2 regions of the Microcoleus sp. S13_B4 genome follow, and region 1 is predicted to be linked to the other one. Evidence: riboswitches for the same ligand, from Rfam matches in the RefSeq annotation. Region 1 holds a riboswitch; the other holds the start of a gene.
The links. Region 1 has a riboswitch for cobalamin ahead of QT994_RS17825 (hypothetical protein). Riboswitches for the same ligand answer to the same signal wherever they lie in the genome.

Region 1 (15,104 bases):
TGGGGAGGGGAAGAGTTTTGAGATTGCGCCTCTTTGGGAGTTGCGGGAGGGGGAGAAGAAAGCATTTTCCTTATTCCTAGTTTTGGACCCACGGGTGGAAGGAAACCGGGTTTTTTTTACGAAAATACTTCTGTTGCAATCGGCAGAAATGGTAAAAAAAACCCGGTTTCTTTGTGTCAAGAGTGCCTCCGGGACTTTTCCCTCTGCGGAAGGCTTTCTGCCCGATTACGATCGCTTGTCCACCGCCGCCAGCAAGCGCAGACTTCCGTCTTGAATCTGCACTGCTTTCACCGTTCCCACAGCAACTCTTTGTTGACCGTTAGCCATCGCTACCTCAATCTTAATCTTGGGGTCAGCCTGCAAGCCCAACCGCCCCCAAAGCCACTTGACTTGAGTAGCAGGAAAAGAACGCACTTCTACATCTGAAAAGGGCGAATTAACCCAACGGCTACCGTCGTAAAAACTCGCTACCTGCACCTGATACCAAACTTGTTCTCCTGCTAATTTTAACTCGTTGTTCGGTTCTGGTTCCAGCCAATCAGCGGGGTTGACACTGCTAATTAAAGTAGCAGAACCCATAATTTGACTTTTGTGGTCTTCTAGATTTTCAGCCTGAGAAACTGCTTCCTCAAGTTTGTTGACCAAATTCCGAATTCGACTTCTTGTGTCGCTGTCGGTATCTGATTGCTGATCGAGCCAATTCATCGCCTCGCGAGTTCCGTCTTGAGACGCTACAATCAGGGCGCCCCAAGCCTTGACATCGGCGTCAGCGGAATTCACTCTCAAGGCGGCGTCTACGCGGTTCCAGATCCGCCCGCTGTCCTTTTTGAGGGTTGTGGCAATTTCGTGACTGTTGCTCGGATCGGCTTCAAATACTTGCAAAGCTTCGCTCCAACGGCCGTCTATCAATTCTGCGAGAACTTGTTGACCGGGACTGGCCCAAGATGCGATCGCCTGAGCCCGAGTAATTTTAGCGTGAAATTCGATCGTTTCTAGCTGAGCTTGTGCGACAGCGGGCCAATTTTTGCCGGCTTTCCCCTTCGCCAAACGCATGACATTTAATGCTGGAGACCACAGCCCGCTTTTGGCAAGTCGCAGCCCATTTTTGTAAGTCTCGTCATTGAAAGCAATTTCTTCTAAAGAAATCGGCGTTAACTGAACGGGGTTCGGCAAAAATTTGCGCGGGCCAATTTGATAAAGGGTAAATTGCGGCTCTAAACCAACTGTTTGGTCGATCGTCAACTGCGGATTTGAACCCTTAACAATTTGTTGCCAATTCGGCGGTTGTCCAGCCGCACTCGCCCACTCCAACAGCGGCATTAAATGATTTTGGCTGGGGTTGTAGCGAACGACTTGTCCGTAGGGAATTTTCTTGTCGCCCTGCTTTAGTTGACCGCTGACATTAAACCAAATGCCGGAGGCGGGGGGCTTTCCGTCAAAGCGGCGCAGGTCTGTTAGGGGTAGCGGCTGATTCGAGGCTTGATTGTTAGATGTAGAGTCAGCTAAAGAAGCCATGACAAAAGATTCCGCAGGGCCTTCTAGATTCACAGAACTGGCTAACTGAAAATACTGCTGTTTATCGGAATCTGGATCGGGAAGTTGCACCCGCTTGTACACTCGAAGTTCGACAATTTGACGGCAAGGATTTTTGCAAACAGTAGAAGCATTAACCGTCCTTTCCACCATCACCGGCAAGAGCAAATCGGAAAGAGAATTATCGCCGGATTTATCAACCGGAAGCGGCAAGGCTTCTCCGGTTACGAATCCCAATTTGCGGACGCTGGCTTTGATTTGATCGAGAGTTTGGATCGAATCTCTGCTACCTGTAGGCAGGCGCGACCATCCCGGTACAAACTGAGAGATCAACTTGTTGCCGTTAGGATCGACAATTAGCTGATAACTCAGCCAAGCGCCGCCTCCCATTAAAGCTGCACAGCCACCCAAGATGCTGAGGGCTGTCAAATTAGCTATCAGTCTTTTCCAGGGATATCTGGCGCGAGTTGGGGGAGTAGGTATTAGAAGCTGGGACTCTTGAAGATTTTTGGGGCGTCGGGTTTGGCGGCGGCGTCTTGTCGGAGGAGGAGCAACTTTTCGATTTTCTGGGGGTTTGGCTCGATTTTTTGAGGGGTTAATTTTTTGTTCCATCGTCCCATTTAAGAATTTAGATTTAAGAATTTAGAGTTTAAAATTGCAATAGCCGATCGTACTGCCGACCTATGATATCCCAAGTGTATTGGCTTTCAACGAGCGATCGAGCGTTGACAGAGAGCTCCTGTCTTAGCTGCTGATTTTCAAACAAACTGGTGATCGCCTCAACATACTCCTGAACTTTGTTCGCCCGCAAGGCCCTTATCAGTTGTGGGCCGCCATCGACGGCTAAACCCTCCAAACCTCGATCGCTCGCAACGACAGGAGTTCCCGCCGCCATCGCCTCCAAAGTTTTATTTTTAATCCCAAACCCAATCCGCATCGGCACCACACAAACAGCAGCTTGATGCAAATATTCTGCCACCCTTTGCACCCGGCCTACTACTTGAATTCCGGGAAGTTCCCCCAAGGCGAGCACTTCCGGGACTGGCGAGGCCCCGACAAGGGTGAGGGTAGCATCGGGATAGCGCTGCTGCAAAGGCGGCAGTATTTGCAAACTGAGAAACCGCGCTGCGTCAATATTGGGCAAATTGTTCATTGCGCCTGCAAAAATTAAGGTATGTCCTCCCGGATCGATCGACCGATACGGAAATTGAGTTAAATCTACGCCGTTAGGAATTACATCAATGGGAGGTACAAAAAAATCTTGTTTTCCTCGCACCCGAACCGGAGGCAACAGTAATTCTAGGAGTTGCTCTCTGTCTGTGGATGTTGTGGCAACAATCCGGGAGAATTTGGAACAGTAGCGTTTTTCGTAGCGGGCTAGTAGTGGTAAATTTAGTCGATCGCGCAGCGGTTTTTCCGAGGTTCCGGTTGCTAACATTTCCCTGCAAGTTCCCCAAACGGAACTGTGAATGTTTGCCACTGTCAGCACTTTTTGCCGCCATTCTGGACGCACGTAAATCTCGTTAACGCTATGCTCGCAGGTGACAGCATCGCATTTGTCTGCTGTTACCAATTCGTCTGCCCAATTCTGCATTGCTTGGGAGTAGCTTGAGAGTACGTTCGGAGGCGTCCCGAACAACAAAAATCGACTGAATCTGTGGAATTTTCCTATTATTTCAGAGAACCCCCCCTGGTTAAGGGGTTCCGGCAAAAAATCCCCATCGGGTTCTGGATCGAGTCTTAGCCCCCCCTTGACAAGGGGGGGTTGGGGGGGTACTTGCGGGCTAGGAAAAACTGCTAATTCTGTGACTTGCTGGCGCAATGCGTCGATTTGTGCGTCGGTGACATCGGGCGATCGTACAGTGCCGAGAATTACATCATGCCGCCGACTCAAGTATAGCAATAAATTAAACGTCCTTACCTGAGTTCCTCCGCGGCTTGGCGGATAGGGAAAAGTCGAGGAAAGCATCAAAATCTTCATGGGATGTGGAATAAATAAAGTTGCCGCTTGCGCGATAAAATTGATTGATAAAATCTTTTTAACAATCTTCGCACCTATGGACGAATTATCTGTTAAGGCGCTGCTCGAAGACTTGAAAAAGTCCGACGAAAGCGTGCGCGATCGGGCAACTACAGAACTCTGGCGCACTTGGTTTAACCAAAAGGGTGAGTATGGGATGCAAATTCTCAGGCGATCGCAAGTTTCACTGGATGCAGGCGATGTTAGCCACGCTTTGGATTTGCTGACGAAACTGATCTCCGAAGCGCCGGATTTTGCTGAAGCTTGGAACCGGCGCGCCGTACTTCACTATACCCAAGGCAATTATAAAAAGTCGATCCAGGACTGCGAAACCGTCCTCAAACTGAACCCGGTTCATTTTGGAGCGCTGCACGGTCTGGGTTTGTGCTACGCTGCCTTGGGAGAATACATAAATGCTATTCAAGCTTTTCGTCGCGCTTTGGAAATTCAACCGTTTGCTTTGGTGAATCAAAAGTTAATTCTCGAATGTACTGCTCGTTTGAGTTAAAATCAACTGTGGAGTGAAGGAAGAAGGAAGGAGGAAGAAGGAAGAAGGAAGAAGGAAGAAGGAAGAAGGAAGAAGGAAGAAGGAAGAAAATCAATGGTTTCAGGATTTTTTTGCAATCTTAAATCTCAAATCTCAAATTGTCTAAGTTAGTGCCGAAAATTAGCGTTTGCATTCCTACTTACAATCGAGTGCATCTGCTGGCTTGTGCGATCGCCAGCGTGCTAGATCAAACTTATACAGATTTTGAATTAATTATCTGTGATGACGGTTCTACTGACAGCACTCCTCTGTTGATGTCGGAATTTGTCGATCGCGGGATTCACTACATTCGCCACCCGCAGAATATCGGCAAGAGTAATAATATGCGATCGGGCTTTGCGGCAGCAAGGGGCGAATATTTTATCAAGTTTGACGATGACGATCGCCTCAGCGCGCAATTTCTAGAGCGGACATCTGCTATTTTAGATAAAGACCCCAGCATCGATTTTGTCAGTACAGATCACTGGGTGATCGACATTAACAATTATATTGACGAAAGCCAGACAAAGCTCAATTCGCAGCGCTGGGGGCGCACCGAGTTGTCGGCTGGAATTATTGAAAATTTGCTCTCCGCAGTTTTTCTGAGACAAAGTTTGCAAATAGGGGCAACTTTATTTCGCCGCCGCGCCCTGGAAGAAGTCGGATTTCTGCGGCCGAATTTGCAAAATTGCGAAGATAACGATTTGTTTGTAAGACTTGCGATTGCGGGCAAAAAATGCTATTACTTACCGGAGCTGTTGATGGAGTATCGATTTCACGCAGGACAGCAAGGAGTCGATCGGGCAATTCCGTATTTAAGTGATAAATTGCGCTATTTGACAGGCTACGAATTTGAGTCCGAGAAGTTGGAAAGAGTCAGGCTCCAAAGGATTGCCGAAACTCAATTAGCGCTCGGTTTGCGGCTGATTGAGGTGGGTGAAACTGCAAAAGGGCGCCTGATGGTGCGAGCTGGAAAGTCTGTTTCTACGGCGAAAATGTGGGCGGGTTTGGGATTGTCGCTGCTGCCCGTCGAGTTGCGTCCAAGGGCGTTTGAGTTTGTGCGGGAGTTGTTGAAACGGGAGTTGTGAAGGCGTAGGATTTCTACAGAATAGGCGGCCGCTTCAACCGCCAAGTCTGATTACTTTCACAATACTCCTGACTCTAATTGGTCTAGATAGATAAACTCAGGAGCTTTAACTCCCGCTTCCTCTCTAATTTTAACCAGTCTAGGCGACTCAAAAAACGCCCGAGCATCTGCGATTGATGTCCAGACTGAAAAATGAACAATTTTGTTGGGTTCATTTTCATACTTCAAGACTTGATACGAACGCTCGCCCGCTTCTTTTCGGATGCTTTCAGCATTATCAAATACCTTTTTCCAAGCTTCATAGTTTTCTACTTCATGAATGATTAATACATATTGCATAGCAATCAGATTCTCCTAGAAATTCACAACTTCCCGGCTTCGGCTTCTTCCTCATCTAACTCTAGAAAAAGCCCCTCAACATTCAGAACTCAATCGTCATCAGACAGGGGCAGATAGTCTAAATAAACAGTCTGTTTCAAAATTTTTCATACCAAATCTAACCGCTCTGACTCTGTTAATCGCTCAAAGGTATCCAAAATTTCTTCTACTAAAATAGTGATAGCTTTTTCCCTAGACTGGCTTATAGCATAGCACAGGTTTTAAGTAGACCAACCTAAAAAGACATAACACCCAGCTCCCCGCAGCACTTTAAGCCTGCGGGGTTATAACCTCGATCGCACTTTACGTTTAAAGTAGTAAATAGTGCCCGATCTAAGTTTTTCCTAAATATCGTGTCTATATTTTCTGAAATTCCGACTGTGTGGTTGCAAATTTCCCTCGTGGGAGTCTGGCTGGGTTTGATTTTACTGGTAGCTGAGGGCTTAAATCGCTTTACTTCTGTCGATGCTGAGGTATCGCGGAAGGTTGTTCACATCGGTACTGGAAATGTGATTTTGCTGGCTTGGTGGCTGGAAATACCCGGTTGGGTGGGGATTTCGGCGGGGGTTTTAGCAGGTGCGATCGCCCTAATTTCTTACCAAGTTCCGATTTTGCCCAGTCTTAACAGTATCAACCGGAAGAGTTGGGGGACTTTTTTCTATGCTGTTAGTATCAGCGTTCTCGTGGCTTGGTTTTGGCCGCTGCAACATCAGGAATACGCTGCTTTGGGCATTTTAGTCATGACTTGGGGCGACGGATTGGCTGCTGTCATCGGCCAGAAATACGGCAAACATATTTATCGAGTTGGGGGAATTCAGAAGAGTTGGGAAGGTTCTGCAACTATGTATTTGGTGAGTTTTGCGGTTAGCAGTTTGATTTTGCTGGTGGTTCAAGGCAATATTTGGCAAACTTGGGCGGTGTCGGCTGTTGTAGCTTTGGTTGCTGCTACTTTGGAGTCGGTTTCTAAGCTGGGAATTGACAATCTGACTGTGCCGCTCGGCAGTGGGGCGATCGCCTTTTTCCTAAATCAATTTTTGATAATTGGTAATGTGTAATCTGAATTTCCCCCCACGGGGGCGTTGCTGGATACAGGTATGAATTCAAGATTTCGCAATTGCTATAAACCAAGGCGGGTGAGTTTTGTAAATTCAAGCGAAAAGGTAATTCATACCATGAATCAGCAACGCCAATTATCAATTGTCTAACTCTCCTTAAAGCAGCCGACGTGCTTGTAAAATTTGTTGTTGCCATTGCTCGAAAGCGGGGATTTTTGAGCGATCGTCTGTTGGAAACATCGCCCTTATTTGCTCCATAAGCTCGATCGCCAGCGGTACGCCAAGCTGCAATTGCTCCAAAACCTCCCGTTGAGCAAAAACGGTTTCCGGTGTTCCTTCTAAAATCAATTTTCCCCGATCCATTACAAACACCCAATCAGCCCAGCGGTAGATGAAATCGAGGTCGTGACTTGCTAAAAGAATAGTGGTTCCGGCGCTGTGAATTTCTTGAAGTAAACCGATCAGTTGTCGGGTGTGACGCGGATCGAGATAGGCGGTAGGTTCATCTAACAGCAGCAGTTTGGGCTTGAGAACCATGATATCGGCGATGGAAACCCGCTTTTTCTGCCCCAAACTGAGATTGTGAATTGGTTCGCGGGCGAGTTCACTTAAATCGAATTGCTCGATCGCCTGCTGCACCTGTTGAGCAATTTCGGATTCTCTTAAGCCTAAATTGTACAATCCATAGGAAATATCTTCTTCTACCGTCGAAGCTACTAATTGATGTTCGGGATTTTGAAAGACGAGTCCGATTTGTTGGCGCAGTTGCATCAAAGATTTGCGATCGTAGCGAAAGGGTTCACCTTGCCAGCTAATTATTCCCTGTTGCGGTTGATATAAGCCATTTGCTAACAGAAAAAATGTAGTTTTGCCACAGCCATTTTGACCGATCAGCCCGCACCGTTTCCCAGCGGGGACTTTTAGATTTAAACCCTGAATTGCCACTCGCGAACCGCAGGGATAGGAGTAGGAAGTGCGATCGAATTCGAGAATACATTCAGACATATTCGTTATTTTTTATTTTTTATAGCCTTGTTCCCAGGCAGAGCCTGGGAATAAATACCCGGAGGCTGTGCCTCCAATTACCGATTACCGATTACCGATTACCGAGACCAATCTCCATTGTATTTGTGTCACCCTTCATCGGATTTAGACAACTGCCAAAGTTGAATTTCATAACACAAATGCTGCTCAAAAAGTTTGCCAGCCTCCAATCCTTCAACCACCAGCTTCTTGAACCAGCGACGAAATATCCAGCGCAGGAATTTGTGGACGGGCGGAACTGTTATCGCAATTAAATCTGCAACATATATCATTGTATTTAGTCCATATCGGCGGAAAGTATCGACATACAAATCAATTGTTGGCAAAATATGAGCGGAAATATCCTCAGTTTTTACTAAAGTGAATCCAGCCTGCTTTAATGCTGCATGAAGTTCCGTAACCGCATGACAATTAGAGAACATTCCCTCTGTATAGTTACCATCAGATCGCAGCATATCAGCCAGCAAAACGTAACCGCCCTGATTGAGGATTTTGGCGGCACCGTTAGCAATATCAACAGCCGACATATACTGGCTACTTTCGCTAAAGAGAATAAGATCGTAGAAATGGGTTGCTTTGAAGTCTTCAAACCTCGTGAGGTGGAAGATTGCCCGATCGCCCGTACACTTAAGAAAGCGCTGTTGTTGGAACGGATCGGGTGCGAGCCCTTCGACTGCAAAACCTCGATCGAGCAAATAAGCCGCATTTCCGCCAATCCCGCAGCCCACATCGAGTATCGTATGAGTGCCTTTGGGGATCGCATCCAACAGTTTTACAGTATAAGCTTGCTGAGCGAGGCGCAATCGTGCGATCGTTAGTTCGTCAGCGGGCACAGGTAGGGTTTCCCAATAGCCGTAGTGAAGGTAGGGCGAATCTGTCAGGCCCAAATAGTAATTAAGCGCTGCATTTTGGTAGCGAGTTACCTTGGAAATTTCGATGGATTTTGGCTGCGACATTCGGAAAATTTAGTAAGTTTTAGGATTTAGGGCAGAGTTGAAATTCTTCCCAGCGCTTGCATACTTGTTCATAGCACTCAACAGGAGAAATTGCCAAGTTTTGCAATAAATTGATATCAATCTGACCGTTGGCGATCGACAAAAATATAATTGCTTCCTTGGGTTCGTAGCCAGCAATGATTTGGAGCAAATTTGAAACAGTGTTTTCCTCTATTTCTAGTTGTTGCAAATAAACGGTTGCCTCCAAGTCGGAAATAAATAGCAGATCGTACTTGATAGTATCTACGCTCCAATTCACATAGCCGTTAATGGGAGTATTAATTTTGCAAGCAACCAAGCCCCGTCCTCGATGCAAAAAGCCATTCCAAGCAGTATGTCCGATCGGCAAAATATTCTGGTGAATAAACAAGTTTTGCCAGTAGCCAAAACTACCCTGCCAAACACTATCTTCAATTCGCATTTTTTTCCCATTAAAATAAGATATGCTTCAGAACACAGAGCAAATTACACCAGCGTTCATCTGTGTTTATCTGCGGATATCTGCGGTTAAAAAACCCCAATCCAATAATTTTAAAAATAATAAACTCACCATCATCCATACCTCGCAGATGAAAAACAACAGGTAAACAAATCGGCGGGCATCCTGACTCAGAGTTCCAACGATCTCATTACAGTTGCGGGACAGCGCCGGATTCGCACCGAACTTTCCCCCTTACGTCTGATGACTGTTCTCCATCAGAGCCGATCGATATACGGGAATATTACCACTATTTGGGATGTTTGACAAAAAACCGTCCGCCTATTCACCAAACTCAATATTTTCATACAAATCGGCTAGCGAAATTTCCACAGCAACAGATGTTAAAATCAGCCGATCGCCCATACAGCTATATTCCGAAAATATCCACTTATTCGCATCAGTTTTAGAGTATTGCTCCACCTGTAGCCGATATTGATCGATTAATAAATATTCCTGAAAACTAGGAATACTGCGATAAGCAGCAAACTTTTCATCGCGATCGTAAGCTCTAGTACCTTTAGACAGCACCTCAGCAATGAGCAGCGGATTCGTAATTGTATCCGTCCGTCCAGATTGCAACTCGATCGGGCGCGCTACCACCATCACATCCGGGTAAGTGTAATTATTAAGCTGCGGAACCCAAAGCCGCTGATCCGATGCAAAAATACTGTAAGGTTTACCCTTGAGACTCACCCTCAAAATAGCATTTAAGATGCTGGTAATTTCATTGTGATGCGGTGCGCCACCAGCCATCAGAACAATCTCCCCATTTATAAATTCATGCCGATCCTGAGAATTGATTTCCAATTCTAGATATTCCTCAGCCGTGTAGGTTTTGGTTTCAACTTGCGCGATCATACACAACGCTCTCCTTTAATCTACTCCTTTCAGTTTATCTTAAAAATCCTGCTAATCCAACAGAAAAGTAGATTTTAATCATGCTCAAAAACAGGCAAGATGCCTGTTCGACAAAGAGGGAATTTTATTGTGGGGCGGGCATCCTGCCCGCCCCTAAAAGGCTTATTAAGAATGTGCAAGATGTGAGTGCGATCGCACTTAACAAACTTACCGCAGCGGGACAAAGTTATAGCCAGTGCTTCCTCCTTGTTTAACTTGCACTAAAATCGGCTTACCAGCCCGATCGCCCGTGGGCAAAAACTTCACATCCTCGCTTGATCCCGGTGTTGAGAAATTCGGATTTCTGAGTGCTTGTTGCAAGCCTTCCCGCGTATTGCTTTGCCGCAAGCCAGCGATGACAGCTTGAGTCGCATCAAAACTCATTGCTGTCCGCCAATTTACTACTCCTCCCCAGCGCTGACTGGCATTTTTTGGGAAAGTGCTGCCGGGATTAGTTTCAGGATGCCAGGAAACAGCCAAAACAAGCCCGTCAATGTCTTTTTGCCCGTCTTTGAGCGTTTGAAAGGTGTAAAGAGTTGAACTGCCGTAAAGCGCCAATTTGCCTTGATTTGCACGGGCTAGATCGATGGCGCGATCGAGGCGCTCGATGTAGGGTGCTAGCATCAATCCTTCTGCTCCTTTGCTAACAGCATCGGCAATGGCATTGCTGGGATTAAATGTTGGCGCTGACAAGTCGCAGACAATAGGAACTAATCTGCCGGCTGATGCTGAAAGAGAGGCAATAAATTCATCCTTAAATGAAGCGCTGCCAGCAGCTTGAGAGTCGTAGCAGAAGGCAATATTGGCTTTGCCTGCTTGTTTGACGATATACTCTGCTAAAGGAGCAGTCGTCGAGCCACTATTTAGCACAGTCCGAAAAATATAGCTGCCAAAACCTGACAAATTATTCGTACTGCTGGTAGGTGTCACCATCACCAGTTTATTTTCCTGATAAATTGGAGCGGCCGCTAAAGACGCAGTGCTGTCATTGTGTCCGATTACCGCTAGAATTTTCTGGTCATTTGCTAATGCTGCTGCAACTTCTTTGGCAACTTCTGGACGGTTATTGTCATTGACAATTTCCACTTGCAAACCGACACCGTTAATTCCTCCCCTAGCGTTGATTTCATCTTGAGCTTGGGCGACACCTCGGAGGATTTCTTGGGCGATGTTGGGGTTGCTGCCGCTCGGCACGCTGACGGCAATTTTCAGAGAAGTGCGATCGCTTACTCTCGCATTATTCAAATAGATTACCGTTTCCGGATCGTTGCGATTTTGTTGCAGCGAAGCCTGAAATTTTTGAACAGCTTCTTTGTAATCTCCTTTGGCAAAAGCTGTAACGCCTGCTTGCTTTTCGGCTGTTGTTTGCGATGTCAGCAATATCTGATTTCCTAAACTCATGCGAGTTGCGATCGCACCCGATGGACTCGTTCCCGATGGACTCGTTCCCGATGTAGGTGTATCTGAACTTTTGGATGCGAATAAACCGGGAAGTAATTTGTATGCGCCAAACCCAATTAAGCCGAAAATGATTATAAAAACAATGGGTGGCGGACTTTTTCTTTTGTTAGTATCTTGATACATGATTTTTTCTCCTTATTTTGATATTGTTTGGAGGCTCTTCCTCCGGGTACGCATTCCCTGGCAGAGCCTGGGAACAAGAATAATTAGTCCGATCGCACGAAAGCAAACTTACCGCAGCGGGACAAAGTTATAGCCAGTATTTCCTCCTAATTTAACTTGCACTAAAATCGGCTTCCCCGCCCGATCGCCCGTGGGCAAAAACCTCACTTCTTCGCTTGATCCTGCTGTCGAAAAACTCGCATTTCTGAGTGCTTGTTGCAATCCTTCCCGCGTATTGCTTTGCCGCAAGCCAGCGATGACAGCTTGAGTCGCATCAAAACTCGTTGCGGTTCGCCAATTCACAATTCCTCCCCAGCGGCGGCGGGCATTTTCTGGGAAAGGGCTGCCGGGATTGGTTTCTGGATGCCAAGGAACGGGCAATACTAAGCCGTTAACGTCGCTTTGCCCTTCTTTTAAAGTTTGAAAGGTGTAGAGCGTAGTGCTGCCGTATAGTGGCAATTTGCCTTGATTGATGCGAGCCAGAGAGATGGCACGATCGATGCGATCGATGTGGGGTGCTAGCATCAATGCTTGTGCTCCTTTGCTGACAGCATCGGCGAGGGCAACGTTGGGATTAAAAGAGGGTATTGAAAAGTCGCAAACAGTGGGAACTAATTTGCCACCAGCAGCAGTAAGAGAGGCAACAAATTCATCTTTAAATGATATGTTATCGGGTGCTTGGGAGTCATAACAAACCGCAATATTAGTTTGGCGTTCTGTTTTAACTACATATTCTGCTAAAGGAGCAGCCATGACGCTAATATTGGGGACTGTGCGAAATATGTAGCTGCCAAATCCAGAGAGATTATTGGCAAAGCTCGTCGGTGTCACCATTACCAGTTTTTCTTGCTGATATATCGGAGCAGCTTCGAGAGATGCGTTGCTAGCATTGTGTCCAATTACTGCTAATATATTCTGATCTTGTGCCAATGTCTTTGCAACTTCTCTGACCACTTCTGGACTGTTGTCATCGTTGACAATTTCTACTTGCAGTTTGGCGCCGTTGATGCCACCGCTAGTATTGATTTCATCCTGAGCTTGGGCGACTCCCCGGAGGATTTCTTGGGCGACATTGGGGTTGCTACCAATGGGGACGCTGACAGCAATTTTTAAGGGAGAACCTTTGGTGGCTGTGGCCTTATTCAAATAAATAATGGCATTATTCAAATAAATAATGGTTTCGGGATCGTTGCGATTTTGTTGCAGCGAATCCTGAAAATTTTTGACGGCTGCTTGGTAATCTCCCTTGACAAAAGCTTGAACGCCGGCTTGTTTTGCTGCTGTTGTTTGGGATGTCAGCAATATCTGATTTCCTAAACTGATGCGATTTGCTATCGCTCCCGATGTATCTGAGCTTTTTCCCTTGAATAAACCGGGAACGAACTTGTATGCGCCAAACGCAATTAAGCCGAGAATAATAAAAACAATAGGCGGCGGACTTTTTGTTTTGTTAGTATCTTGAGACATAATTTGTTCTTCTTATTGCGATATTGTTTGGTGTTTGGATGCAGAGCCTCCGGGTATTCCCAGGCAGAGCCTGGGAACGATAAAATAACCTACAATTCTCGGTCAATTCCTATTCTCCTTAACTGGTAAAACGTGCGGTTGATTGTACAAATTAAGTTCTAGCAGTCGGCGAGAAATCTCGTCGTCCAGCATCATGTTGTCGAGGTCTGCCGTCAGTTTTTCAGCCGGATTTTCCGATAATTCGACTAAGGCATTGGTTTGCAAGTAGCGCTTGTGGATAGATGACTGTGCCTCTTCAAATTGCGATTGCGCTGAATCGGTACTGACGCTGCCGTTCACTTTGGCAATATCCGCTAATGCCTCATTTACTTCTGACAAATCTTTGAGGTTTTGCAGTTCCATTTTGTAAGTTTCTAAACGCTGGCGTTCGCGATTCAATTTATCCTTATTTGCTATCAAAATTTGTTCGGATTGAGCAACTTGTCCTGCTAATGTTGGCAGCAATTTGTCAATGGCGATCGCTTTTCCCATCGCTAAACGTGCGGCTGCTTCATTGCCGTGATAATTAGCGAGAGTTGCCTGCTGTTCTAGTTGCATAAATTCTTGACGTTTGCTGTCATATTTCTGTTTTGCTTGTTGATAACTTGCAGAAATTTTGGCAACAGATTCAGTTAACTTAAGCACCGACTGCTGCATGGAGTGCAGCGATTCTTGGGCAACTTGCACCGCCATTTTGCTGTCAGATTCAGGGGACAATCCCCACAGCCAATTCCACACGGCTTTAAGTTTGTAACTGCCGCGATTGCCCAACAGCCCGTGAATTAATTTGAGTGCGGCCAGCGCCGCTATACCCAACACAATAAAAGCCGTCGGGTTGGGATTATTTTTCTGTGGTTTTTGTTGAGTCATTTGGCATTCTCCTTGATGAGTTTACTCGGCCATTTTTGGTGTGAATCGAGCAAGTTATGTCGGCGAAAAATATAGTTATCCAGCAGCCTCATGTTTGTGTTTGGAGTGATAACCAGAGAACACTGACACCAACTTGAATCAATTTCAATTGAATACTGTTAACATAATCAAACAAGCTACGCTGAAAGTCAATTCATATAATTCATTGATTGATCTCATAAAAGTCATATTCAAAAAAAATGTTGCAATTAACCCTTGTACTTCTACAACAGCCTGTTGCGATACAGCTATGGTAAATTCATCTGTTTTTGTGCAACTATAAATGGCATAGTCTTGTACCTCTAATTGTCTTAACTGTAAAGTTGCAGCATTTAATTGCTGAGTTCCCAGTTGCAGATAGACTCTGGCTTGAGAGGACAAGTTTTGGGGGCGATCAGATTTCCGCTGAGTCCGAGATCCTTAAGTTTAGTCAAAGATTGCAATGGTTTAATGTCGCTGATTTTATTGTTGCTGAGATTGAGTAAAGTCAGGTAAGTCAAGGATTGCAATGGTTTAATGTCGCTGATTAGATTGGTGCTGAGTTCGAGAAAAGTCAGGCTAGTCAAGGATTGTAAGGGTTGGATGTTGCTGATTTGATTGTTTATGAGTTGGAGATAATCCAGTTCAGTCAAGGATTGTAAGGGTTTGATGTCGCTGATTTTATTGTTGCTGAGGCAGAGATAAAACAGGTTAGTCAAGGGCTGCAAGGGTTTAATGTCACTGATTTTATTGTCCCTAATGACGAGCAAATTCAGGTTAGTCAAAGATTGCAAGGGTTTAATGTCACTAATTTGATTGTTGTCGAGGGAGAGTTCAGTCAGGTTAGTCAAAGATTGCAATGATTGAAGATCGTTGATTTCATTTCGGCTGAGGTCTAGTTCAGTCAGTTTAGTCAAAGATTCCAAGGGTTTGATGTCGCTGATGTCATTGTTATCGAGGTCTAGTTTTGTGAGACTTGAAAGTTTCTGATTAGCCGCATCGCACTCAGTAGTCTTAGATTTCCGCAACAACACTTCAACAGTATGTTTAGCTTCAGGACTCAGAGAAGCT
Region 2 (15,104 bases), on a different contig from region 1:
GTTTAAAAATTGATGCTGTGATGGCATTAATTTTATCTACTTTCTTAGCAATTAGCGTCACGCTAATTAGCCTGTTGCGGACAACCAAATTAGATTTAGACGGGTTTTTGTTCGGGAATATCTTGTCAGTTGCACCTGCTGACGTGCAGCAGACTTTTGTCATAACTTTGATTATTTTGGTAGCGGTTAAACTCCTTTACAAAGAACTGCTATTCTATACTTTTGACCCGCTGGGGGCGCAAGCGTCCGGTTTGCCTGTAAACTGGATTTATTTGGGGATGATTTCGGCGATTACGCTGACGATTGTTGCGAGTTTGCAAACTGTGGGGGCGCTGTTAGTAATTTCTCTGTTAATCGGGCCGGGAATAACGGCGTATTTGTTGGTAAAAGAGCTACATTTAATGATGGGATTGGGAGCTATTATTGGGATTACAGCTAGCGTGACGGGTATGTATCTCAGCTATTATTTTAATATGCCGTCTGGGGCGGCAATTGTATTAGTTATTTTTGGGTTATTTTTAGGGGCCTTGCTGTTCAGTCCCAGTCAAGGAATTTTGACAAGAAAGAGAGGATAACAGTCCTGGACGCACTCTATCTGTTGTGCGATTGCTCGGTCGAGTTTATTTACTTCGTTTCAAATTTGGTAGAACGGGTGTTTCAGCAGGTGGTTTTGGTCGAGAATACTGTAGAGTTGTTCGAGAAATTGCTGTTGGGTGGTAATTGTCGATCGCCTTTGAGGATAGTGCAGTCACTAAAATGTTATTGTAATTTAGCATTTTGTCAAGACCAAGTTTTTAATTTTTATGTTTTGGTCAAACTGGTGCGATCGCCCTGCTACAAACTTAGCACCCCCTGAACTCTTTGTCGTCCATAGATTGTGACCAAACAAGCAATTCACCTCCACAGCCGCCCGCGGCGAGAAACTGGCCTGCGGGATGCCATGCGAGACAGGAAAAACCGCCCTCTGCACCTTCTAGAATTTGCAGCAATTGTTCTGCTTCAGACCACACACAAACTTGACCGTCTGCGGCTGCGGAAGCTAATAAAAATGTGTTAGGTTGAAAGGCGATCGCATTTACCACATTTTCATGCACTTCTAACGCCCAAGAATGCCAACCGACACTTTCATCAGCGTGTTTTTCCCAGACGGAAATGCCTTGAGAACTCGAAGCGGCTAACAAAGGTGCACCCAAAGAATTAGTTTTATCCGACCAAGCTAACTCCCGAACTTTCCCCGGAAAACCCTGCATTACCCAGGGTTCAAAATTGCCCCATTCATTAACAATTAAAGTATTGTCCATATTGCCACAAGCTAAATATTCCCCTTGTGGCGACCAAGCAATTGCACCGGTTGCAGAAGGTACTGATAAAATTTCCGGGTCTTCGTGCCAGTCTTCGCCATGCCAAACTTTGACACCTTGATAGCCGCTAACTGCCAGATATTGAACCATAGGATGCCATGCTAAATCGAGGATAGATGATGAGTCGAAATTCAGCGTTACTTCAACAACATTATCCTCAGCATTCCAGACTTGAACGTAGCGGCCCATGCTGAAAGCTAACTGATTGCAGTTGGGACTCCAAGCTAACTTGTCAACCCAGACGCGCTGGTTGTCCAAATCAGCAATTAATTCCCTAGAATTAACGCGCCAAATTCGTACTTTTCCATCTTGTCCGCCAGCAGCTAGGAAATTACTGTCGCGAGAAAAAGACAAGCAATCGGCTGATTTACCCGTGGCAGTTTGTAGCGTTTGCAAGGACAATTCATGAATTGCCCCTACTTTCGCCAGCATCACTTCGCCCGCAGCAGAACAAACTGCTAAAGTTGTGCCATCGGGCGACCAAGTAACAGCAGTTACGTAGTCAGACAGCATTGCTTTGGCATGAATTTCCAGGGTTTGTTCACTTTTCTTTGTCTTTTCTTTACCCATATTTATTGAATCTGAGATGTTGCACTATTCTTAAGAACTGGCAAGATGCCCGTTCCACAAGGAATGAATTTTATTCTTGTGGAACAGGCATCTTTCCAGTTCCTAAAAGGCTTATTAAAAATGGTTCAATATGTCAGTTAAACCAGACATTTATGAAAATCCTCTCGCAATTGATTTTCATTTAAATTGCGACCGATGAACACGAGTTCATTTTTCGGAGTTTCTGTAGCTTTCCAAGGTCTATCCAGCCGGCCATCGAACACCATGTGTACTCCTTGGAAAACAAATCGCTGGTTTTCTCCGGCGATATTCAAAATGCCTTTTGTCCGAAAGATATTCGGGCCTTGAGTTCGCAACAATTCCGCAATCCAATCGCTAAATTTGTTGCGGTCAAGGGCGCCGGATTCTACTATGGCTACTGAGGTAACTGTTTCGTCGTGTTCGTGAGTGTGTTCGCCCAAAAAGTCTGGTTCGATTTCTAATGCCCGGTTCAAATCAAACGCTTTAACGCCCAACAAAGCATCCATTGCTAATTCAGCGTTGCGGGTGCGGTGGATTTTGGCCATTGCATTCATTGCACGAATTCGCTTTTCTAATTCTGCCAATTCGTCGTCACTCACTAAATCAGTTTTGTTGAGTAAAACTACATCTGCAAAGGCAATTTGTTCTTGAGCTTCGTCTGCGTCCCAGTGCTGCCAGATGTGCTTGGCATCTACTACGGTGACAACTGCATCTAGCAGTAATTTTTGCCGCATATCTTCGTCTACAAAAAAGGTTTGAATTACGGGTGCGGGGTCGGCTAAACCTGTGGTTTCGATGACTATGTGGTCGAATTTGTCTCGCCGCTTCATTAAGTTACCGATAATCCGAATTAAATCACCTCGGACTGTACAGCAAATGCAGCCGTTGTTCATCTCAAAAATTTCTTCGTCGGCATCAATTATCAGTTGGTTGTCGATGCCTACTTCGCCAAATTCGTTGACGATGACTGCAACTTTTTTTCCGTGTTCTTGTGTTAAAATGCGGTTCAGTAGCGTAGTTTTGCCTGCGCCGAGATAACCCGTGAGAACGGTAACAGGAACTGATTCGATCGCCCCAGCAGTCACCATACTTGACCTCACTTATTGTACAATGATAACCATTATCGCTATTCTACACCAGACCTGCTGGCAGCGCCCACAATATTAAAGAATGTTAATAAATTGTTCGTGAGAGCTTGTAGGGGCGAGTTTTACCAATAATATTTGCTGCAATTCAAAATATCGATATACCCGCCCCTCTCAAATGACAATTAGTTGTTAATTATAGCTGCAATTCGATCGCGCTCTAACTCTCGACCGATCAGCACCAGTTTGGTTTGGCGGATCTCGGAAGGTTGCCAAGGACGATCGTAAAAATATTCTATCCGCGAACCCACACCTTGCAACACCATCCTCATCGGTTTCTTGGGAACCGCCACAAACCCTTTAATCCGATAGATTTCCTCCTGCTGCATCAAGGATTGCAGTTTTTTCACCAATGCTTCAGGTTCAAATTCGCGATCGGCAATAAAGAAAGTCGAGTTAATATCATCATCATGTTCGTGTTCCTCCTCAGTGTCGTGGTGACTCGGGCGAGACTCCAAATCATCCTCAACCGCCGCATTAAATCCCAATAGCACATCAGGGTTAATTTCGCCACCTTTGCAAGGCACAATTTTCACACTTGGACGCAACTCTTGTTGCAACCAGCTTTGGACTTTCTGGTGAGTTTCCGCATCTACGCGATCGACCTTCGTTAAAAGTACCATATCGGCACAGGCTAACTGGTCTTCAAACAATTCCTCGATCGGAGTTTCGTGATCCAAACTAGAATCAGCTTGTCGCTGTGCCATCAAAGCATCAATATCACCGACAAAAGTACCGCTAGCAATAGCTTCGCAATCGACAACAGCAACAACACCGTCTACAGTAGCACCCGTGCGAATTTCTGGCCAGCGGAAAGCTTGAATCAAAGGTTTAGGAAGTGCCAGGCCCGAAGTCTCAATTAAAATACAATCAATTTGTTCTCTGCGCTTCAACAATTCCTGCATAGTAGGCAAGAATTCCTCTTGAACAGTGCAGCAAAGACAACCATTTGTTAGTTCAACAATATTGCTGCTAGCATTTTCTTCTTCGTCGCAAACTTGGCAATCGCGCAGCAGTTCTCCATCAATTCCGATTTCGCCAAATTCGTTCACCAGAACAGCAATGCGGCGACCTTGATTATTTTGCAATAAGTGGCGAATTAAAGTAGTTTTGCCGCTACCGAGAAAACCAGTGATGACAGTAACAGGAATTTTGTGCATTGATAATTTTGTGCTTATTTGGTGGTGGGATATCTTGTTCCGAGGCTAGGCGTTCCCAGGCCGAGAGCGTAGGTGACAACTTAAGACTGAAATCTACAATAAAAGTCGCTTAAAAGCGAAGTCTAGATCCCCCTAAATCCCCCTTAAGAAGGGGGACTTTGAGAATATTTCTTTTCCCCCCCCTTATTAAGGGGGGTTAGGGGGGATCTAGATGTCGATAAAAACAAGAGAGACGATCGGTTTGACGTTAAGTTGTCACCAATGGGCCGAGCAGGGTAAGGAGAAAGGCTTTAATTTGGTAGTGGCGGAATCTTTGCTAAAACGCCTTTTTTCAGAGCTTGAGGACGCTCAGACCAAGGCAACAAACCGTCCGATTTAGCATAGTATTGACCCGCGCATTCGAGTACAGCCTCGACGCTTTCCGACTCATTTGCTGGTAAATCGCCAAACAGATAAGTGTACTTTCCAACAGCAGCAAAAGACACCGCACAAGAGTGACTGCAAGCACTCATGCACTCAACCTCTTGAATCTCAAACTTATCAGAAAACTCCCAATCTTTAGCGAGTTGCGACAAATTTTCCATAAATTGTTGACCGCCGCTTTTGCCTTCGCGCTTGCCGTTTTTCCAAACACTAGCGCAAGCAGTGCAAACAAATAGACTGTGCTTTGTGCGTACAGCCGTCTTAATTCCATCTATCATCCGTACCTCGCAGATGCATTCAAAAGTGAGTTAGATATCGGCGGGCATTCTGACTTGAGAAACCACAACAGTTTCATTACAGTTGCGGGACAGCGCCGGACTTGCACCGAACTTTCCCCGTTTCCTCTAACGGCTGCTCCCCGCTAGAACCGATCGCGAAATCACATCATACCGCACTTGCCGCCTTTTTGGAAAAAAGTTATGTTGGTAATCTCGATCCATCCAAAAAAAAATAACTCTTTGTGGAACAGGCATCTTGCCTGTTGCTGACAGGATAGAAACCCACGCCAAAAAATAACTCTTTGTGTAACAGGCATCTTGCCTGTTGCCGACAGGATAGAAACCCATTCAAAAAAAATTCACTGTTTGTGTAACAGGCATCTTGCCTGTTAATGACGGGCTAGAATCCCCTCCCACAAGAACATTACTACAAACTATATGAACGCCTTCCCCGATTTTTCCACTCACGGCTATCAGATTGAAAAAGAACTCGGACACAACAGTATCGGTGGCAGAGTTACATACTTAGCGAAAAATACGAATACTAAAAAATTAATTGTAATTAAGCAATTTCAATTTGCCCAATTAGGTGCTAGCTGGACAGAATACGAAGCTTACGAACAAGAAATTAAAGTTTTGCAAAATCTGGATTTTCCGGGCATTCCCCGCTATCTCGATTCTTTTCAAACTGACAGCGGTTTCTGCATGGTGCAGGAATACAAAAATGCCGAATCTGCTGTCGCGCGGACTTTTTCGCCGCCAGATATCAAGCAAATTGCGATCGCAACTTTAGAGATTTTAGTTGACCTGCAATCTCAGAAACCGCCGATAATTCACCGCGACATTAAGCCAGAAAACTTGTTAATAGATGACGAACTCAATGTTTATTTAGTAGACTTCGGTTTTGCTCGGATAGGAGGTGGAAATATCGCCGCTAGCAGCGTCGTCAAAGGCACGATGGGATTCATGCCGCCCGAGCAAATGTTCAACCGCCAACTGACAGAAGCATCCGACCTTTACGGTTTGGGAGCGACGCTGATTTGCTTATTAACTGGTATAAAATCGGGGGAAATAGGCAACTTAATTGATGAGAATTATAGCATTCATTTCCGGCATTTAGTCCCGCCGTTACAGCGTGGTTGGATGAACTGGCTGGAAAGGATGGTAGCGCCGAGAATTCAAGATAGATATCAGTCGGCTGCTGATGCTTTAGCTGCACTAGAATCTTTGGATGTCAGCAGCTTGCCGAAAGTGAGAATTGAGCGCGATACGCTGGAATTTGCCGCTACAGAATATGGAGAAACAATAACACAAACCATCGCAATTAGCAACCCAATTCCCGATACAATGCTTTGTGGCAGATGGGAAGTCGCGCCGCATCCGAATGATCCGCCGCATACACCTTACGATCACCCTTGGATCTCGTTTGAGCCGCAGAAATTTGAGAGCAATAATTTTGATGTCAAAATCCTAGTTGATACCAAACAATTGTTGGCAAGTCAAGCTTATGAGCGCTATATAATCTTCCATACAAATTCCGAACCCGACACTTATCAACTCAAAATTAAAGTCACAACAGCTCTCCTTCCTATACCAAAACTAACTACTTTATTGTCTAAGGGCAACCTGATTTTGATCTGCTGGTTGGTGTTATTCGGCTTTCTATTTAGTATGGGCAGCAACTATGACATTGCTTTGGGTATTATTATGAGCTTAGTCTATGGATTTGCAGTTGCTGAAATCACACTCTTAGCAGAATCACATGGAAATAAAAAAACTTGGGTAGGAGGAGTATTAGGATCGCTAATAGGATTAATTTTATATTTTTTCGTTTTGTCTGTTGTTACTGAAGTTATTCGTAATTTACCCCTATCGAACAATACAATTCTATCAATTGCTGCCTCGATAGGGATGGTAATTGCGCTGATATTCTTTAGTTTATGTGGAGCTGCACTTGGAAGTATGATGAATAGGAATTTGGCTATGATTATTGCTATTATCGGGCAATTTTTATTATTTGCATTGTTTGCATTGTTTTCTTTCGTGGCAATGATATTCGATGAGGCTTTCAATGCAGCATTTTTTATTTTCCTAAGCAATTTATGTTGCATGATAGTTTATTTGTGTTGCATGATAGTTTATAGGATTTTTCATAATCGGATTGACGAGCAGACTACCCTCAGAAGAATAATTAACATTTATAATGACAAAATAGCTTTTCTTACGACCGGATTTTGTACTAGCTTGGTAGTAGCATTTCGACTGTTTTTAAACGTTGTCGCCCAACGAGAATGGGTTGAACCAATGGAAATAGTAGCTGTAGGAGGAGCTATAATCGCCTCTTTAGCTGTCACTGGTATTCCATTACTTGAGATGAGTGTTTTTAAACCAAATAGAATCCTTGCTAAGTATCGCAAATTACAAGCAAGTTTAATTAAACCTTAAACAATTGCTCGCTTGTTTTACTCAGTTATTGAGGACTAAAGTCCTTACTAAAAACCTTTTTGTGACAGAACTTATCATTACGAACCTATGAATGATTTCCCTGATTTTTCCAACTACGGCTATCAAGTAACTCGCGAACTCGGACACAACCGCGCGGGCGGTAGAGTTACCTATCTCGCTACTGAAATTAATACAAAACGTTCCGTTGTTGTCAAACAATTTCAATTTGCCCAGACAGGTGCTAATTGGACCGAATATCAAGCTTATGAAAAAGAAATTCAGATTTTGCGAGAACTCGATAACCCCAACATTCCCCGTTATTTAGATTCTTTCCAAACTGCATCGGGTTTTTGCATGGTGCAGGAATACAAAAATGCTAATTCTCTCGCAAATTCCCGCCAGCAAACACCGCAAAAAACTAAGCAAATTGCTATTTCTGTGTTAGAAATACTCAAATACCTGCAAAATCGGGTGCCGCCTGTTATTCACAGAGATTTAAAACCCGAAAATATCTTAGTTGATGACAGGATGAATGTCAGCCTGGTCGATTTCGGATTTGCTAGAATCGGGGGGGGAGAAGTGGCTGCCAGCAGCGTTGTCAAAGGCACTTTGGGCTTTATGCCGCCCGAACAAATGTTCAACCGCCAGCTAACAGTCGCATCCGATTTATACAGTCTCGGCGCCACGCTAATTTGCTTGCTAATCGGCATCAATTCTACCGAAGTTGGCAGCTTGATGGACGAGACAGGGCGGATTAATTTTAAACATCGCTTGCCGCAGCTAACTCCAGAATTTCTTGACTGGCTGCAAAAAATGGTGGAACCAAATTTTAAACACCGCTATGCTTCCGCAGATGCGGCCCTCAACGCTTTGATTCCCCTCAATGTAGTTCGCCCGCCTAAAAAATCAAAACTTGCACTGATATCAGTCGGATTGTTGACAGCAAGTGCTGCTATTTTACTCCCATTTATTTGGAAATCTCAGGAACCTCAACAAGTAGTTAAATCCCAACCAGAAACCAGCAAACCGAAGTTAAAACCTGTGACTCAAGTGATGTTAACTAGCGAACTAAAATCGGATAAAATTATAGATTTTGTGTCTTTAAAAAAAACACATAAAGTCTATTTTGCTGTCAGTGTTACTAACTTTTCACCGGGAGAATATTACGGTACTTGTCGCGTATTTGACTCTCAAGGAAAATTGGCAGCCGACGGTCGATCTCATTTAAGAACAACGGCAGATAGACTAAATACTTGGTGCGGGTACAATTTTACAAAGGATGACAAGCCTGGGAATTGGAAGTTTGAATTTTATTTAGACAATCAAAGAATGACACAAAATAGTTTAAAGGTATTACCTTAAAATATTTGTACCGGGCGGGCAGTGAATTTCTGTGCCGTCAAAAGTTGGCTGTATCAGATTGAATTGATCCACCTCCTTTTCCGGCTCGCTTTCGCAGATTGCCGAAATAGTTATTAGTTGATTGCTAACATCTTTTTTGAAAGCAAATACTGCTCCTATATATACTGGATCGTAGTCTTTTTCGCTAACGGAATCCAGCTTTTTAGAAAATGCGATCGCGCTTTCAAATTGTGCTGGTTCGCGCTTATTCTCCAACGTTTGAACTGGGTTTATTAATAATGAGTCAATGTGGTAATAATATTGAGCTTTGCTGAGACCTTGTATAGCCAACCCTTCCAGGGAATCACTAAATTTGTTATTTTTTGCATAGTAATCTTCCTGCGCTTTATTGATCGAAGCCAGATCTGCTTGTAGTGCCGGAGATTTCGGACTACTTGAGATGACAATAGTATTGAGTTTGAAATTGTAAAAAGATGCTAGTATACCAGCCATAAAACCGCTGTAAATTACAGTCCGTACCAGCAAACTGGATAGTGAAACGCTGTATGTTTTACTTTTTTTATCTATATCTGCTGACATTTTTTTAGTGCCCTAAAATCTTGCTAAGTCTGTAGAGTGCGCGCCGCACACCCTACAGACTAGAAATTAAGCAGTTTCGTGCTGTTTGTGCCATGCGGGATGCCACAGCAATTCAGCAGTCGATCGCTTCTCGACCATTTCAGGAGTAATCATACAGTTAGCCACATCCTTGCGAGAAGGCAACTCGTACATGACATCGAGCATTAACTCCTCTAAAATGCTGCGGAGAGCTCTCGCGCCAGTTTTGCGACGATAGGCCTCCTGGGCGATCGCCCGTAGCGCTTCCGGCTGGAATTCCAACTCCACGCTGTCCATCTTCAACAGCTTTTGATACTGCTTCACCAGCGCATTTCGGGGCTCGGTCAATATCTGCATCAAAGCTGCCTCATCCAGCGGCGAAATCACCGTTACCACCGGAATCCGCCCCACAAACTCAGGAATCAAACCAAACTTGACTAAATCGTCCGGCTGTACCTGCTGCAAAATATCAGCGGCCCGCTTGTCTTTCGCCGGCAAAGTTGAGTTGCTATCGGTTTCTGTTGGCTGAATAAAGCCCAAGGATTTTTTACCCAAACGCTGTTCAACTATTTTTTCCAAACCGACAAAAGCACCGCCACAAATAAATAGAATTTTGCTAGTGTCAACTTGAATAAAATCTTGGTAAGGATGTTTGCGGCCGCCTTGCGGGGGCACATTAACCACCGTTCCTTCCAACATTTTTAGCAGCGCTTGCTGCACTCCTTCTCCCGATACATCCCTGGTGATCGAAGTGTTTTCGCTTTTGCGAGCAATCTTGTCAATTTCATCAATATAAATAATGCCACGCTGTGCCGATTCGACATCAAAATCGGACATTTGCAAAAGCCGCAGCAAGATATTTTCTACATCGTCGCCCACATATCCAGCTTCTGTCAGCGTCGTTGCATCGGCTACCGCAAAGGGGACTTCGAGCATTTGCGCCAAACTTTGTGCTAACAAAGTTTTGCCACAACCTGTGGGGCCAACTAGGAGGATGTTGGATTTTTGCAGTTCCACATCGCTGTCGGGGGAAGGCTTGTCGTTATCTTTAGCTTGGTCAACGCTCAAGCGCTTGTAGTGGTTGTAAACTGCGACAGAAAGAACTTTTTTTGCTGAATGCTGGCCGATGACGTGGTTGTCTAAATGCTGCTTAATTTCTGTGGGTTTCGGAATTTGAGCTAAAACGATTTTCGATTTATTCGATCGACCCGGGCGCCGCGTTCCTTGTCCCTGAGACTCTCGCACCTCTGATTGGGGAATCTGTTGACCAATTGTTTTACTGGAGTCAAAGAACTCCTCCTCTAAAATTTCATTGCAGAGTTCCACGCATTCATCGCAAATGTAGACGCCGGGCCCAGCTATTAACTTGCGGACGTACTCTTGCGACTTGCCGCAAAAGGAGCATCTGAGATGGGAGTCATATTTTGACATATTTGCCTCTTACTTTACGGTTGCGGTTGCTTGTTTCGACTTGGGAAGTTGCGGCGGGAGCGACCTTAGCTTTGCCCTAGAAGGGTTTCCCGATCGGACACCCAAGCCAGTCAAGCTTCGCGATCTCTATTTCTAAGTTAACACTTTTGAGGCTTTAGTCATTAGTTACGAGTCATTCGAGCAAATTTGAATTTTTCATTTTCACTTGAAAATAAAGCTGCACGGCCTTACCATTTTTTGTATTCCAAAAATTTTCCCGACATAATTATTTTCACTCGATCGCCTTTTGGGTCTGCTTCTTTCTCGACATCCAAAGTAAAGTCGATCGCGCTCATAATCCCGTCACCAAATTTTTCCTGAATCACTGCTTTGAGCGGCATCCCGTAAACCTTCATTATTTCATAGAATCGATAAAGCAGAGGGTCAACTGGAACCGAGGCATCCAAAGAACCTTTTAACGGAGGTTCACAGAGAACCGCAGCCGTCTCGCTATCTAGCCCCAAAGCCGAGACAATTTTCTCGGCTTCATCTGCTGATGCGGTAGCTTGACGGTAAATAACCGCGGCAATCCAAACTTCGTCACGCCCCAAAACTTTTTCCAAATCTGCAAAACTAATTCCTTGAGCTTTTTTAGCAGCCAAAAGCTTTTCTGTAATTCCTGAAATTGCCATTAAATACTCTTCCCTTCACTTCAGTGTCAGATGTGAATTTTATTTCATGTTTTGGTAATTTTGTCAATACCAAGTTGAGAAAAAAATCGAATTGATAGCTGCTCGGAACTTCAGCAAAAGCTGGTCTCGTCAACCCACAACTCATACAATTTGAGATTTGAGATGTTAGATGGGCACTGACTGATGACTATCAGGGTTTGGAGCTAGTCAACAGTTGCATTCGTTTTTTCCAACTGGTCTCACAACTGGTAAATCCTAAAATAACTCATAACTGCCCTGTGGCAATGGTACAGTTGGCAGTATATGTAATAAAAGTTACACACGCAAAGGCCTTCGGCATTCGGCAAACGGCTGAATTTTGATCGTGCTAGCCTGAAGCTCAATCCTCGCTCACGCAGCCAAAGCCCCTTTACCACTCAAAACCGGCAACTGACAAAAGTATGGAGATTCAGACCAAAGATTACACGCTCCAGTACGATCGCGCTACCCAAACAGTCACCTGTAGCGGCTCGTTCCGACTCAGCCAGGTGGAAGAATACGCACCGATCGTCGATGTGCTCAACGAAGTGGCTGACTCCTGCCCAAACATCGTTACTCTAGACTTGCGAAAGCTAGAATTTTTAAATAGTTCTGGAATTAATATTGTCTCAAAATTTGTGATCAAAGTGCGGCAGCAAAAAAATATTCAAATGGTCATCAAAGGTTCTAAACAGATCCCCTGGCAGATAAAATCCCTGAAGAACTTGCAGCGGCTGATGCCTTCCTTGCACTTAGAATTTGAATAGTAACGAAAAAGGTAAAGATGAATCCCCGGCTAAGTCGGGGAACCAGGAGGAGGGTGGCTGAAGTTAATCGGAATAAGTCATAGTTAAACTAGCACAAAACCCTAAAAAACTTCAGAACAGACTAAAAATTACCAATTTTCAATTGCTATGCAGGAAGAACCATCGACAGAACAGCTACTTTTCGACGTTCAGCGGCTGAGTGCGGAACTTGAAAACTTGAAGCGCGAAAAGGTTGACCTAGAACTTTTGCTGGAGACGACCACCGAACATTCAGATACGATGGAAGCTCACTTGCTGAGCAAAGCTCAGTTGGCGCTGCGTTCAAGCGAAGAGCAGTTTCGGGCGATCGCCTCGGCAACTCCCGTACCGGTATTAGTTTCTCGCCTCTGTGACGGCTTAATTCTGTATGCGAACGCTCAATTGGCTTCTCTCCTGAACATACCCCTAGAAAAATTGATCGGCTGCAGCACTCCAGACTTTTACTTCAACCCCGTCGATCGCCCAAAGGTACTTGAGGCACTTGCTAAAGAGGGATACCTGCAAAACTACGAACTCCACTGTAAAAAATCAGACGGCACCGCTTTCTGGGCGATGCTCTCGGTTCAGTCGCTGATGTTTAACGGGCAGGCGACGGCATTGTGCGCCTTGTACGACCTCACCCAGCGCAAGGAAGCAGAACAAACCCTTCAAGAGAGCGAAAAGCGTCTCCGCCGCCAGAGTTTGGCTTTGTTGCAGCTAGGTCGGCAGAGGACTCTCAATAGCGGTGCGCTGAATGTGGGAATTCGCGAAATTACCGAGGCTGCAGCCCGGACTTTGGATGTGGAAAAAGTCAGCGTCTGGCTTTACAACCATGGAAGATTTGGAACTCCCTACCCGACAGATCCCCAGCTAAATTTTACCGAGAGAGTGCTCGCCCAGAACCAAACAGAGCCACTCGATACAGAGGCCGCTGCCCCAGAGCAAGGCGAGGGGGTTAATCATTCTAAGTTTAAAATCCCCAACCTCAAATTAGTTTGTCTCGACTTGTACGATCGCACCCAGGAGAATCATTTGAGTCGGGAGTCCATATCGGCAAGCGATTTAAATTTATCAATTTTAGATGTTGAAGGCGACGCACGGGGCGAAAATTTGCGATCGGACAATGCTTTAGAACCTACGACAAAGACTCAAAAATCTCTACAAACAGATTTGTCCCACTCATCTTCGCTAGTCGAACATTCCGCGGTGCTGCCCAATGCCAGCAAACCTAATTCATCCATATTAAATGTAGCAATTAGGCTCGGTGGGCAGATCGTGGGTATCCTCTCTCTCGAACATATCGGCGCGCCCCGCCAGTGGGCTCTGGAGGAGCGCACCTTCGCTGATTCTTTGGCAAATTTGGTAGCGCTGGCGATCGAAGGATTTGAGCGCCAGCGGGCTCAGGAAGCACTCTCCAAAGCCAAAGCGCAGCTAGAAATGACCGTCGATCAGCGCACCACTCAACTCACCACCGCCAATAAACTGCTCCGCATCGAAATTGCCGAGCGCAAAAGAGCCGAAATAGCCTTGCAAGAAGCCTTACACAAAGCTGAAGCAGCTTCGAGAGCTAAAAGCACTTTTTTAGCCAATATGAGCCACGAGCTGCGGACGCCGCTCAACGCGATTATCGGTTACAGCGAAATGCTACAAGAAGAAGCACGGGAATCGGGACTCGAAGACATCATTCCCGATACCCAAAAAATTTATAACGCTGGCAAACACTTGCTGACTTTAATTAACGATATTCTAGACCTTTCTAAGATAGAAGCCGGTCGGATGGAGCTTTATCTAGAAAAATTTGACCTCAGCAATTTAATAGAAGAAGTCGTTGCAACTTTGCACCCTTTGGTCGAAAAAAATCACAATCAATTGCAAGTTTCTTGCTCTGAAAATTTGGGAGTGATGTATGCAGATTTGACTAAAGTTCGGCAAATTCTGTTTAATTTGCTTTCCAATGCCCTGAAGTTTACCGAAGGTGGAACGGTACTGTTGAGCGCGACTCGCGAACCAGCAGGCGGCAGCGATTGGGTTTATTTGCAGGTATCTGATACGGGGATTGGAATGTCGGCAGAACAGCAGCAGGGTTTGTTTCAACCTTTTATTCAAGGGGACGCTTCGACTACTCGCAAGTACGGCGGCACCGGTTTAGGATTGGCCATTAGTCGCTTGTTTTGCCAGATGATGGGCGGCGATATCATTGTTGAGAGTCAGTTGGATGTGGGCTCTACTTTTACTGTTCATTTAAAGACAAAAGTTGATATTAGTTAGAAGCAAGTTGGGCAACTAGCAATCTAGGGGATTTAAGGGATTTAACGGGTGGGGGTTTTGCCAGGAATTGTGTACCGGATTTAACGGATTTAACGGATGGCAAAAGATGGAATAATTCCCCCCTTCCCAATTTTCCCATTACCAATTACTCATTACCAATTACCAATTCGCTTTTTAATTGTGACACCGATCGCGATCAACCTCTGTTGTCGATCACACAGTAGCATTTTTTTTCAGCCTAAAATACCTATATTATCCAAAAATTGTCCTGCAGGCACGATCGGGCGCCTCGCTGCATTTACAAATCCCACCTCAACCTAATTAAGGGGGTGGGGGGTTGCTTCCAGACAGGCAATTTGGTAAAAGTAATGCTATGGTCGCGAAGCAGTAGAAGGCAAAAGTTAACAGGAAATCAGGAAGTTTCAAAAGTCTCTGGACGCAGAAACACAATTCTGCTTTTTGCCTTCATACTGCTTCTACTGGCGAGATAGCACTGCTGCTGAAAGCAATGCACAATTTCTCAGAATCAAAGGAGTGCATCTACATGATTAAACCTTGCAGTCAACCGC

Region 2: it holds a riboswitch for cobalamin, as region 1 does, so the genes downstream of both, QT994_RS12370 (DUF1636 domain-containing protein) here and QT994_RS17825 (hypothetical protein) in region 1, are expected to answer to the same signal.

The regions. Positions count from the first base shown of each region.
Region 1 covers NZ_JAUBPU010000034.1:36,815-51,918, reverse strand. Annotated here, with positions in the region: gene QT994_RS17870 (hypothetical protein) at 226-2,145, opposite strand; gene QT994_RS17865 (glycosyltransferase family 4 protein) at 2,183-3,514, opposite strand; gene QT994_RS17860 (tetratricopeptide repeat protein) at 3,591-4,061, shown strand; gene QT994_RS17855 (hypothetical protein) at 4,075-4,206, shown strand; gene QT994_RS17850 (glycosyltransferase) at 4,211-5,167, shown strand; gene QT994_RS17845 (antibiotic biosynthesis monooxygenase) at 5,224-5,505, opposite strand; gene QT994_RS17840 (diacylglycerol/polyprenol kinase family protein) at 5,898-6,599, shown strand; gene QT994_RS17835 (ABC transporter ATP-binding protein) at 6,756-7,604, opposite strand; gene QT994_RS17830 (methyltransferase domain-containing protein) at 7,733-8,599, opposite strand; gene QT994_RS17825 (hypothetical protein) at 8,619-9,059, opposite strand; cobalamin riboswitch at 9,216-9,360, opposite strand; gene QT994_RS17820 (Uma2 family endonuclease) at 9,399-9,977, opposite strand; gene QT994_RS17815 (ABC transporter substrate-binding protein) at 10,185-11,600, opposite strand; gene QT994_RS17810 (ABC transporter substrate-binding protein) at 11,709-13,106, opposite strand; gene QT994_RS17805 (PspA/IM30 family protein) at 13,209-14,015, opposite strand; gene QT994_RS17800 (leucine-rich repeat domain-containing protein) at 14,387-15,061, opposite strand.
Region 2 covers NZ_JAUBPU010000017.1:37,457-52,560, reverse strand. Annotated here, with positions in the region: gene QT994_RS12390 (metal ABC transporter permease) at 1-575, shown strand, start outside; gene QT994_RS12385 (WD40 repeat domain-containing protein) at 843-1,931, opposite strand; gene QT994_RS12380 (GTP-binding protein) at 2,069-3,040, opposite strand; gene cobW (cobalamin biosynthesis protein CobW) at 3,223-4,257, opposite strand; gene QT994_RS12370 (DUF1636 domain-containing protein) at 4,548-4,958, opposite strand; cobalamin riboswitch at 4,981-5,127, opposite strand; gene QT994_RS12365 (serine/threonine-protein kinase) at 5,397-7,403, shown strand; gene QT994_RS12360 (serine/threonine-protein kinase) at 7,491-8,765, shown strand; gene QT994_RS12355 (type IV pilin-like G/H family protein) at 8,757-9,344, opposite strand; gene clpX (ATP-dependent protease ATP-binding subunit ClpX) at 9,411-10,793, opposite strand; gene cynS (cyanase) at 11,021-11,464, opposite strand; gene QT994_RS12340 (slr1659 superfamily regulator) at 11,905-12,249, shown strand; gene QT994_RS12335 (ATP-binding protein) at 12,397-14,535, shown strand; gene QT994_RS12330 (hypothetical protein) at 15,044-15,104, shown strand, end outside.